Regions from separate parts of the Bacillus sp. Marseille-Q1617 genome, predicted to be linked through region 4. Evidence: riboswitches for the same ligand, from Rfam matches in the RefSeq annotation. Region 4 holds a riboswitch; each other region holds the start of a gene.
What was found. A riboswitch is a leader RNA that binds a small molecule or an ion and turns the genes downstream of it on or off. The one in region 4 is predicted to bind S-adenosylmethionine.
Positions count from the first base shown of each region.

Region 1: linked by a shared signal. The riboswitch ahead of HWX64_RS09115 (methionine biosynthesis PLP-dependent protein) and the one ahead of HWX64_RS15580 (methionine ABC transporter ATP-binding protein) in region 4 are both predicted to bind S-adenosylmethionine.
Region 2: linked by a shared signal. The riboswitch ahead of HWX64_RS00580 (Na+/H+ antiporter NhaC family protein) and the one ahead of HWX64_RS15580 (methionine ABC transporter ATP-binding protein) in region 4 are both predicted to bind S-adenosylmethionine.
Region 3: linked by a shared signal. The riboswitch ahead of HWX64_RS07220 (2,3-diketo-5-methylthiopentyl-1-phosphate enolase) and the one ahead of HWX64_RS15580 (methionine ABC transporter ATP-binding protein) in region 4 are both predicted to bind S-adenosylmethionine.

Region 1 covers NZ_CAHJXM010000001.1:1,839,986-1,842,188, reverse strand. Annotated here, with positions in the region: gene HWX64_RS09115 (methionine biosynthesis PLP-dependent protein) at 1-788, opposite strand, end outside; SAM riboswitch class I at 881-984, opposite strand; gene HWX64_RS09110 (zinc-dependent alcohol dehydrogenase) at 1,221-2,203, shown strand, end outside.
Region 2 covers NZ_CAHJXM010000001.1:100,164-102,366, forward strand. Annotated here, with positions in the region: gene HWX64_RS00580 (Na+/H+ antiporter NhaC family protein) at 15-1,331, opposite strand; SAM riboswitch class I at 1,521-1,625, opposite strand; gene HWX64_RS00585 (MFS transporter) at 1,884-2,203, shown strand, end outside.
Region 3 covers NZ_CAHJXM010000001.1:1,449,046-1,451,248, forward strand. Annotated here, with positions in the region: gene HWX64_RS07215 (pyridoxal phosphate-dependent aminotransferase) at 1-927, shown strand, start outside; SAM riboswitch class I at 986-1,091, shown strand; gene HWX64_RS07220 (2,3-diketo-5-methylthiopentyl-1-phosphate enolase) at 1,185-2,203, shown strand, end outside.
Region 4 covers NZ_CAHJXM010000002.1:842,974-845,176, forward strand. Annotated here, with positions in the region: gene HWX64_RS15570 (thioredoxin family protein) at 1-99, shown strand, start outside; gene HWX64_RS15575 (hypothetical protein) at 362-715, shown strand; SAM riboswitch class I at 834-938, shown strand; gene HWX64_RS15580 (methionine ABC transporter ATP-binding protein) at 1,086-2,108, shown strand; gene HWX64_RS15585 (methionine ABC transporter permease) at 2,105-2,203, shown strand, end outside.

The DNA.
Region 1 (2,203 bases), on a different contig from region 4:
TCTGCAACCTCATTTGCATTTTTTTCATGCTGGGCCATCCGCAGGCCTAATGTTTTCATGCCGCGGAGTAACAGCCAGCAATCAAAGGGTGAAAGAACGGCACCGATCGAATTCTGAATGGTATAGAGTTTCTCTCCCAATTCTTTGTTTCTGACGATGACAGCACCGGCAAGTACGTCATTGTGGCCGCCTAGATACTTTGTAGCACTGTGAACGACTATATCAGCACCTTCTGCAATGGGCTTTTGAAGGATTGGTGTGTAAAAGGTGTTATCCACAATCAGTAATATCTCGTTATCCTTAGCGATGGTAGACACCGTTGAAATACTTGTTTCATTCATTAATGGATTGGTTGGCGTTTCAAGGAATATCGCTCTTGTCTTTTCGTTTATTTTTTCAACAATATGATTTTCTTCATGAGTGTCCACGAAATGAAACCTGATACCGTATTGATTTTCATACTGTACAAACAAACGATAGCTTCCGCCATACAAATCCTGGGAAACAATCAATTCATCACCTGACGAAAATAAGCTCAGTACAGCTTGGATGGCTGCCATCCCCGAACTGAAAGCGAAGCCTCTATCCCCCTCTTCCAAAAGAGCCAGTGTATCTTCCAAAATGGTCCTGGTCGGGTTTCCGGTCCGCGTATAATCAAATCCAGTCGATTGACCGATCCCCTTATGCTGATATGCGGTTGATAAGTGAATGGCAGGACTTATTGCTCCTGTCCTCTCATCCGTACGATTTCCTGATTGAACGAGAATGGTATCGATGTGTTTTTTCAATTTCGTCACTCCTTTTCTTATTTAAACGAAAAAGGATATAAAACAAAAAGCCTTCTTATGAAATATAAGAAGGCTTCAGTCGTTCAATCTCCCTCTTATCGTCCAAGTTGAATTCAACTTGCTGGAATTAGCACCATGCCCTTGGCTGGTTGCTGAGGTGTCATAGGGCCAGTCCCTCTACCTCTCTGGATAAGAATCTATTTGGTTTAATTAACTATCATCAATCACTTTATTAAAATAACTTCTTCATAACTTACATCATACTTTATTAAAAGTCAATGAAAATTATGAATACTTTGGCATTTTCAATGGAATGCCAAGAGTTATTTTTAAGCAAAAGGTCGTACAAAATAGCATGCATAAAAAATATATGTTTGAACAACCAATATCAAGTCTATATGTATAGAAATACTTGATTAGGATGTGATAGGAATGAAGGGCGTGACTTTCCAAGGAAAAGAAAAAATGGTGGTCAAAGAAGTTGAAACTCCCGATATTCAAGAAAATACAGACATGATCGTGAGAATCACTGCAAGTGGTATCTGTGGTTCTGACCTTCACCTTTACCACGGCGGAATCGAACCGGAACAAGATTATGTAGTGGGGCATGAGCCAATGGGAATTGTCGAAGAAGTAGGGTCGGAAGTAAAAAGTCTGAAAAAAGGGGACCGTGTCGTCATTCCATTCAATATTGGCTGCGGGGAATGTTTTTTCTGCAAGAACCAGATGGAAAGTCAGTGTGACGATTCCAACCCACATGGAGAAATTGGAGGTCTATTTGGATTTACTGAAATGATGGGAGGCTACCCAGGCGGACAGGCAGAATATCTACGAGTGCCCTATGCGGACTTTACTTCATTTAAAGTACCTGAGACCAGTAACCTTGACGACGAAAGTGTCCTCTTCCTTTCGGATGTCATTCCGACGGCTTATTGGAGCGTTGAAAACAGCGGAGTAAAAGAAGGGGATACGGTCATTGTTCTTGGGAGCGGTCCGATCGGACTGATGGCTCAGAAGTTCGCCAAGTTAAAAGGGGCCGAGCGCGTCATTGCTGTCGATCAGGTTGAGCACCGTCTAAGTCATGCTAAACGTACAAACAGTGCTGAAATCTATAATTTCAAAGAGACCCCGGACATCGGCTCTGTCCTCCACGAATATACCAAAGGGGGTGCTGATGTGGTCATCGACTGTGTAGGAATGGATGGGACCGTCGCTCCTGATGAGACGTTCGGATCTGAATTTGATAATCAATTCGGAACCATCTCCCCTATTAAAACCGCATCGCAGGCAGTAAGGAAATTCGGGACGGTGCAATTGACAGGTGTATATGGCACTGAGGCAAATCGTTTTCCATTAGGGGATTTCTTCAGTAGAAATGTCTCTATCAAAATGGGGCAAGCTCCAGTCATACACCT
Region 2 (2,203 bases), on a different contig from region 4:
TGTCTCTTTGCTATTTATGACCGTGCGGTGCTCGGCTTAGGTGCTTTTGAACGGGTAAACTTCGGCAGTGCAAATCGGATCGCAACCAATCCGGATACTGCTGTCAGAATCGGATAGAACGCATATGGAATAACACTTAATGGCGAGATTCCTGCCGTTTCTGCTACTAATAACGCTTGTGCTCCATATGGTATCAAGCCTTGTACGGAGCAAGAGAATATATCCAGGATACTTGCAGACTTACGGGAATCGACTCCGTAATTTTCACCGATTTCTTTCGCAAGCGGCCCTGCAATGATGATTGAGATCGTATTGTTTGCCGTACAAAGGTTGGTTGAACTGACAAGTCCTGCTGTTGCCAGCTGTGCTCCTTGTGGAGAGCGGATCTTGCGGGTGGCAAGATAAAGCAGCGCCTGTATTCCACCATTATAACGGATAAGTTCAACCACACCTCCGATAAGGACGGTCAAAATCACGATTTCAGCCATGCCGGTCATTCCATCAGCAACACTTCCAAAATAGCTGGAAGGTGTGAAGCTTCCATCGGCAAATCCGATGATTCCCGATAGTACGATTCCTCCGAATAAAACAACAAACACATTCAATCCTGCCAATGCACCTATGATGACTCCAAGATAAGGAAGGATCTTCACCCAGTTAAAGGCATCGGCATCCACCGTTGACTGGTTGCCTGCCGTAATAAAGTATAAGATCACCATCGTTAGGATGGCTGCAGGAAGAACGATAAAGAAGTTCACCTTGAATTTATCTTTCATTTCCGTCTTCTGGGTACGGACGGCAGCAATCGTTGTATCAGAGATGAATGAGAGATTGTCGCCAAACATCGCACCACCGATGACCGTTGCCATCGCAACAGGCATGGCGATATCCGTACCAGAGCTGATTCCGACACCGATCGGGGCAAGTGCCGCGATCGTACCCATTGAAGTACCCATGGATAATGAAACAAATGCAGCAATTAAAAACAGTCCAACAATAACAAGGTTTTCTGGAAGTACAGAAAGAGCTAGATTCACCGTCGAATCTACAGCGCCCATTTTCTCAGCGACTCCCGAGAATGCTCCAGCTAAAAGGAAGATGAACACCATGATCATAATATCTGGATGTCCAGCTCCTTTGGCAAAGCGCTCCACTTTAGCATTCAGGGAGTCCTTCCGGTTCATGAGCAGCGCCACTACAGCAGCGATGATGATGGAGACTAATACCGGGAATGCGTAAAAATCTCCTGAAATGATTCCCGCCCCGAGAAAGAGCGAAACAAATATGAGTAATGGCAGTAAAGCCAGAAGATTTCCTTTTTCTTTAATCATATGAACAACTCCTTTGACAATTGGTTATTGATGAATGGATTGCGATGGGAAATATGTCACCAGCGACAAATTCGCTATCAGGTCAACTTTTTCAACGTAACCCGCTCCCAACGATAAGGGTATTACCTCGCTGGATAATAATAAAAACCTCTTCTCGACAAGAAGAGGTTTCCAATAAAAGAAACACTCTTCTTATCTTTCAAGCATCATGCTTGCTGGATGTGGCACAGCACTCGTAAAGAGTCCGCTGCCGAGACATCATAGGGCCAGTCCCTCCGTCTCTCTGGATAAGAAGAATACGTTATATTCATTTGAAATTATACTTACATACTTTAAGGCGTTTAAGAAGAAAAGTCAATCGGAAAAATGTTCATAGGACTATAAAAAGTTTTCCAGCCAATATGATTCATTCAAATGGAATCCCATGCTAATAAGATTTCTTAAAGATTGAGCCACAGATGCATAGTCTTACTTTATCCATAAAAAGGATTTACAATCTTCTAGAATAGGTCTAGTATTATAGGGATAAAAAATCATCTGGGGGATACAGAAGTGGAAAAAACGGTACGTAATCAAGTCTTTACTTTACAAGGCTTTTATTTTTTGACGTTTTTTGGTGTGGGGAGCCTGTACCCGCTGTTAAGCGTGTATTTAAGTGAAAGTGTTGGGTTGAATGGGTACCAAATCGGGACGATCATGTCGATCGGCCCCATTATGATGATATTCTTTCAGCCTATCTGGGGAATGGTGAGTGATGCGACGAATCGACCGACCCAGGTGCTGGCCTTCACTTCATTGGTTGCCGGGATGTTTGCCCTTGGGTATCTCGTGACCGACCTTTACTATGGAATTCTTCTGATTGCGATTATGGT
Region 3 (2,203 bases), on a different contig from region 4:
GAATATGGTGTGGACATCGATCCTCATGAAGAAGTTGCAGTCCTGTTCGGAGGGAAGGCAGGGCTGGTGGAGATACCCCAATGCCTGTTGGACCCCGGTGAGACAGTATTGGTTCCGGATCCGGGGTATCCGGATTATTTGTCAGGGGTATCCCTTGCGGAAGCACGGATGGTAACGATGCCGTTGAAAGAAGAGAATCATTTTCTCCCGGATTATGAGAGGATTGCAAGAGAGGACATTGAAAAAGCAAAGCTCATGTTTTTGAACTATCCCAATAACCCTACAGGAGCGGTTGCCTCCCGTTCATTTTTCGAAGATACAGTATCATTCGCGAAACAAAATGATATCTGTGTCGTCCATGATTTTGCCTACGGTGCAATCGGCTTCGAAGGGAAAAAGCCTGTCAGCTTTTTGGAAGCAGAAGGGGCAAAGGACACAGGCATTGAAATCTATACGCTTTCAAAAACCTATAATATGGCCGGTTGGAGAGTGGGCTTTGCAGTCGGGAATAAAAGTGTGATCGAAGCCATTAACATTCTTCAGGATCACATGTATGTAAGTCTTTTCGGGGCTGTCCAGGAAGCTGCAGTGGCTGCTTTACTCGGATCTCAGAAGTGCGTCGAAGAACTTGTCGATACTTATGAATCCAGAAGAAAAACATTCATAAACGGGCTGCAAAATATCGGATGGGAGGTTAAAGCACCAGCAGGTTCTTTCTTTGCATGGCTTAAGGTTCCCCCCGGCTTTTCCTCTGTGGAGTTTGCAGATTACCTCCTTGAAGAAATTAAAGTCGCTGTAGCACCAGGTGTAGGGTTTGGAGAACATGGTGAAGGATATGTCCGCGTAGGTTTATTGACCAGTGTAGAACGTCTGGAAGAAGCTGTGCGCAGGATTGAAAATTTGAAATTGTTTGATAAAAAAGATTGACAGAAATGAAAAATGATGCCATAATCCAACTGAAATAAAATGTAATAGCATATGATTTTTCTTATCAAGAGCAGGCGGAGGGACCAGCCCGATGAAGCCCGGCAACCGACTTTTTTAAGCACGGTGCTAATTCTTGCAGCAATTTACTTGCTGAGAGATAAGACAGAGTACTAGACAAACCTCTTCTTATCGAAGGGGTTTTTTATGTTGTATCTACGAAGAACATTTAAAAGCAATCAAGATGGGAGGCATCTCGAGTGGGAGAAGTTATTGCTACATATGTCATGACAGGAAAGATCGGGACCTTTGAAAAAAAAGCGGAAGGAATCGCGCTTGGACTAACTGTCGGTTCTTGGACCGATCTTCCATTACTGGAGAAAGAACAATTAAGAAAGTACAAAGGCAGGGTAGTGGAGGTTAAAGAAAATGAAGGCAGAGATGGGGGAAGGGCGGAAATACAGATCGCCTATCCATCCGGAAACTACTCTAATGATATACCGGCGATTCTTACAACTGTCTTTGGAAAACTGTCTCTTGATGGGCAAGTGAAGCTGAAGGATCTTCAATTTTCAAGAGAATTAAAGAAGGAGTATCCGGGTCCCCGATTTGGGATTGAAGGAATCAGGGAAAAAGTGAAAGTTTTTGAGAGGCCGCTATTAATGAGCATTTTCAAAGGGGTGATCGGTAGGGATCTGGAATACCTGCAGTCCCAGCTTAAAGCCCAGGCTTTGGGCGGAGTGGATTTAGTGAAAGACGATGAAATCCTTTTTGATAACGAATTGACTCCATTTGCTGACAGAATCAAAACCGGACATAAAGTACTCCGTGAGGTCTATGAAGAAACGGGAAAACGAACTCTCTACGCAGTCAACTTATCTGGAAGAACCAAAGGCTTGAAAGAAAAAGCGAGGAAAGCAAGAGAGCTTGGGGCGGATGCCTTATTATTTAATGTATTTACCTACGGCCTGGATGTACTGCAGGAGTTAAGGGAGGATGATGAAATCGGCCTTCCTATAATGGCGCACCCTTCTTTTTCGGGGGCTGCAGCTGCTTCTCCGCAATACGGGGTGAGTTATTCTTTATGGCTTGGTAAGTTTCTAAGAATGACAGGAGCTGATTTCTCTTTATTTCCATCACCATATGGGAGTGTGGCATTAGAAAGAAAACAAGTGATGGCCATCAGGGATGAATTGATAAATTCAGATCGGTTTAAGGAGACGTTTCCAGTCCCTTCAGCGGGGATCCATCCCGGGCTGGTCCCCCAATTGATGAAAGA
Region 4 (2,203 bases):
CTATATAAAAATTCTGAAGAGAAGGAAAGGATTTATGCCTTTCAATCTGTGCCCTATCTATATGAAATGTTGAAGAAAACAGAGACCTTTAATGGATAAAGGTCTTTTTATTTTGTCATTTTCGCTATCACTTTAATATAGGTGTCCAATGTAGCTGCTCAACCCTGAAAACCTTTCTACAAACTAGGACATATTTCTTGGGAAATGAAGAGAAATTGCTCGGAATTTATATTCTGAATATTCAATATTATCTATTTCGACAGTGATTCATTATTACTTCAAAATCATGTCGAGCAACTGAAAAAGGATAGAATATCCAAATGTAGAATTAAGTAGTAAGAAGATTCGCGGGAGGGTATTTATGAGAAATCATTTAGAGACGTTAATTGAACAATGTCATGCCAAGTACCATCTGCAGCTGTTATTTCCTTCAGATCCATTTATTCTTGCCTTCGAATGTGAAAATCAGCGCTACACCATTTCTCTATCAAATAATGAGTGCTTTATTATGGAAGACAGTATGAAATCTGAACCTCAATTTTTTATCGATGGAAATAAGGAAATGATTACACGTGTTTTAAAAGGGGATGAGCTTTTATCGCGGATGGTTGAAAACAATCAATTATCTGTTCGCGGTGGTTACCGCCCGCTGTTGTTCGTGGAGTCTGTGTTGTGGTTGACAAGACCCATCATAAAAGAGACTGTGGAAATTTAGTGATTACTCTAATCTTCTGAAAAAAAAGAATTGACACCCTTTATATGTGGTGATAAAATCACTTTTGTAGCAAATTTTCTGAGACTTTACACATATTAACTTAATATATTTAGACTTACTCTTATTTAGAGTGGTGGAGGGACGTGCCCTATGAAGCCCGGCAACCGTCAATTTTATTGAAATGGTGCCAATTCACTCAAAGCTATGCTTTGACAGATAAGAGGAAGGATAATCATATGATTATGCCTTTCTGCTTATCTGCGGGAAGGTTTTTTTATTGCCCTCATACCTAGACTGTGGGCAATAAGAGAAGTATTAATTCATATTAGAACGATCGTTTTACTCAAGAAGAAGGAAGGTGACCGACATCATGATTACCATCTCAGACGTGAAGAAAATATATCAATCGAAATCAGGCCCGATTTCTGCAGTGGACGGAGTGAACCTTTCCGTTAAGGAAGGTGAAATATTCGGGGTGATCGGCTATAGCGGTGCCGGTAAAAGTACGCTGATCCGGATGCTCAACGGACTTGAGGTCCCGACTGAAGGTGCTATTAACGTGGGCGGTCAGGCAGTATCTACGATTAGAGGTAAAAAGCTCCGCGAGGCAAGACAATCGATAGGCATGATTTTTCAACATTTCAATCTGTTATGGTCAAGGACTGTCATTGAAAATATTCAGTTCCCCTTGGAGATAGCAGGTGTTCCTAAAAAAGAAAGAAATAAAAGGGCAAATGAACTGCTGGCTCTTGTCGGCCTTGAAGGGAGAGGGGATTCGTATCCTGCGCAGCTGAGCGGCGGCCAGAAGCAGCGTGTCGGCATCGCAAGGGCACTTGCGAACAACCCGAGTGTACTTCTGTGTGACGAAGCGACATCTGCACTTGATCCCCAGACAACCGATTCCATCCTTGATCTGCTTGTGGATATCAACAAGCGCCTGGGACTGACCATCGTCCTGATCACGCATGAAATGCACGTCATCAAAAAAATCTGTCATCGTGTAGCCGTAATGGAAAATGGGAAGGTTGCTGAACTCGGGGATGTGCTCGAAGTATTCCGGAATCCTCAGCAGCAGGTGACAAAAAGGTTTGTGAAGGAAGTGTCTCAGGATCAAGATTCGGATGAAGTGATTGAACAGCTCATCCAAGATTACTCGACAGGGAAGGTCTTGAAATTTACGTTCGTGGGTGAATCGACCGGGCAGCCGCTGATCACCTCCCTGATCAGAAAATTCGACCTTGAAGTGAATATCCTTCAGGGGCAAATATCCCAGACACAAAAAGGTGCATACGGCACATTGTTCGTTCATCTGGACGGAGCGGAATCCCAGCTTAAAGAAGCCCTTGCGTTTGCCGAAAGCCAGTTGGTGAAAGTGGAGGTGATGGCAGGATGATCGAAACGATCTTTCCGAATGTCGATTGGGAAAAGCTCTGGGAAGCAACACTGGAAACCCTTTATATGACGGGGATGTCCGTCCTTATCACGTTT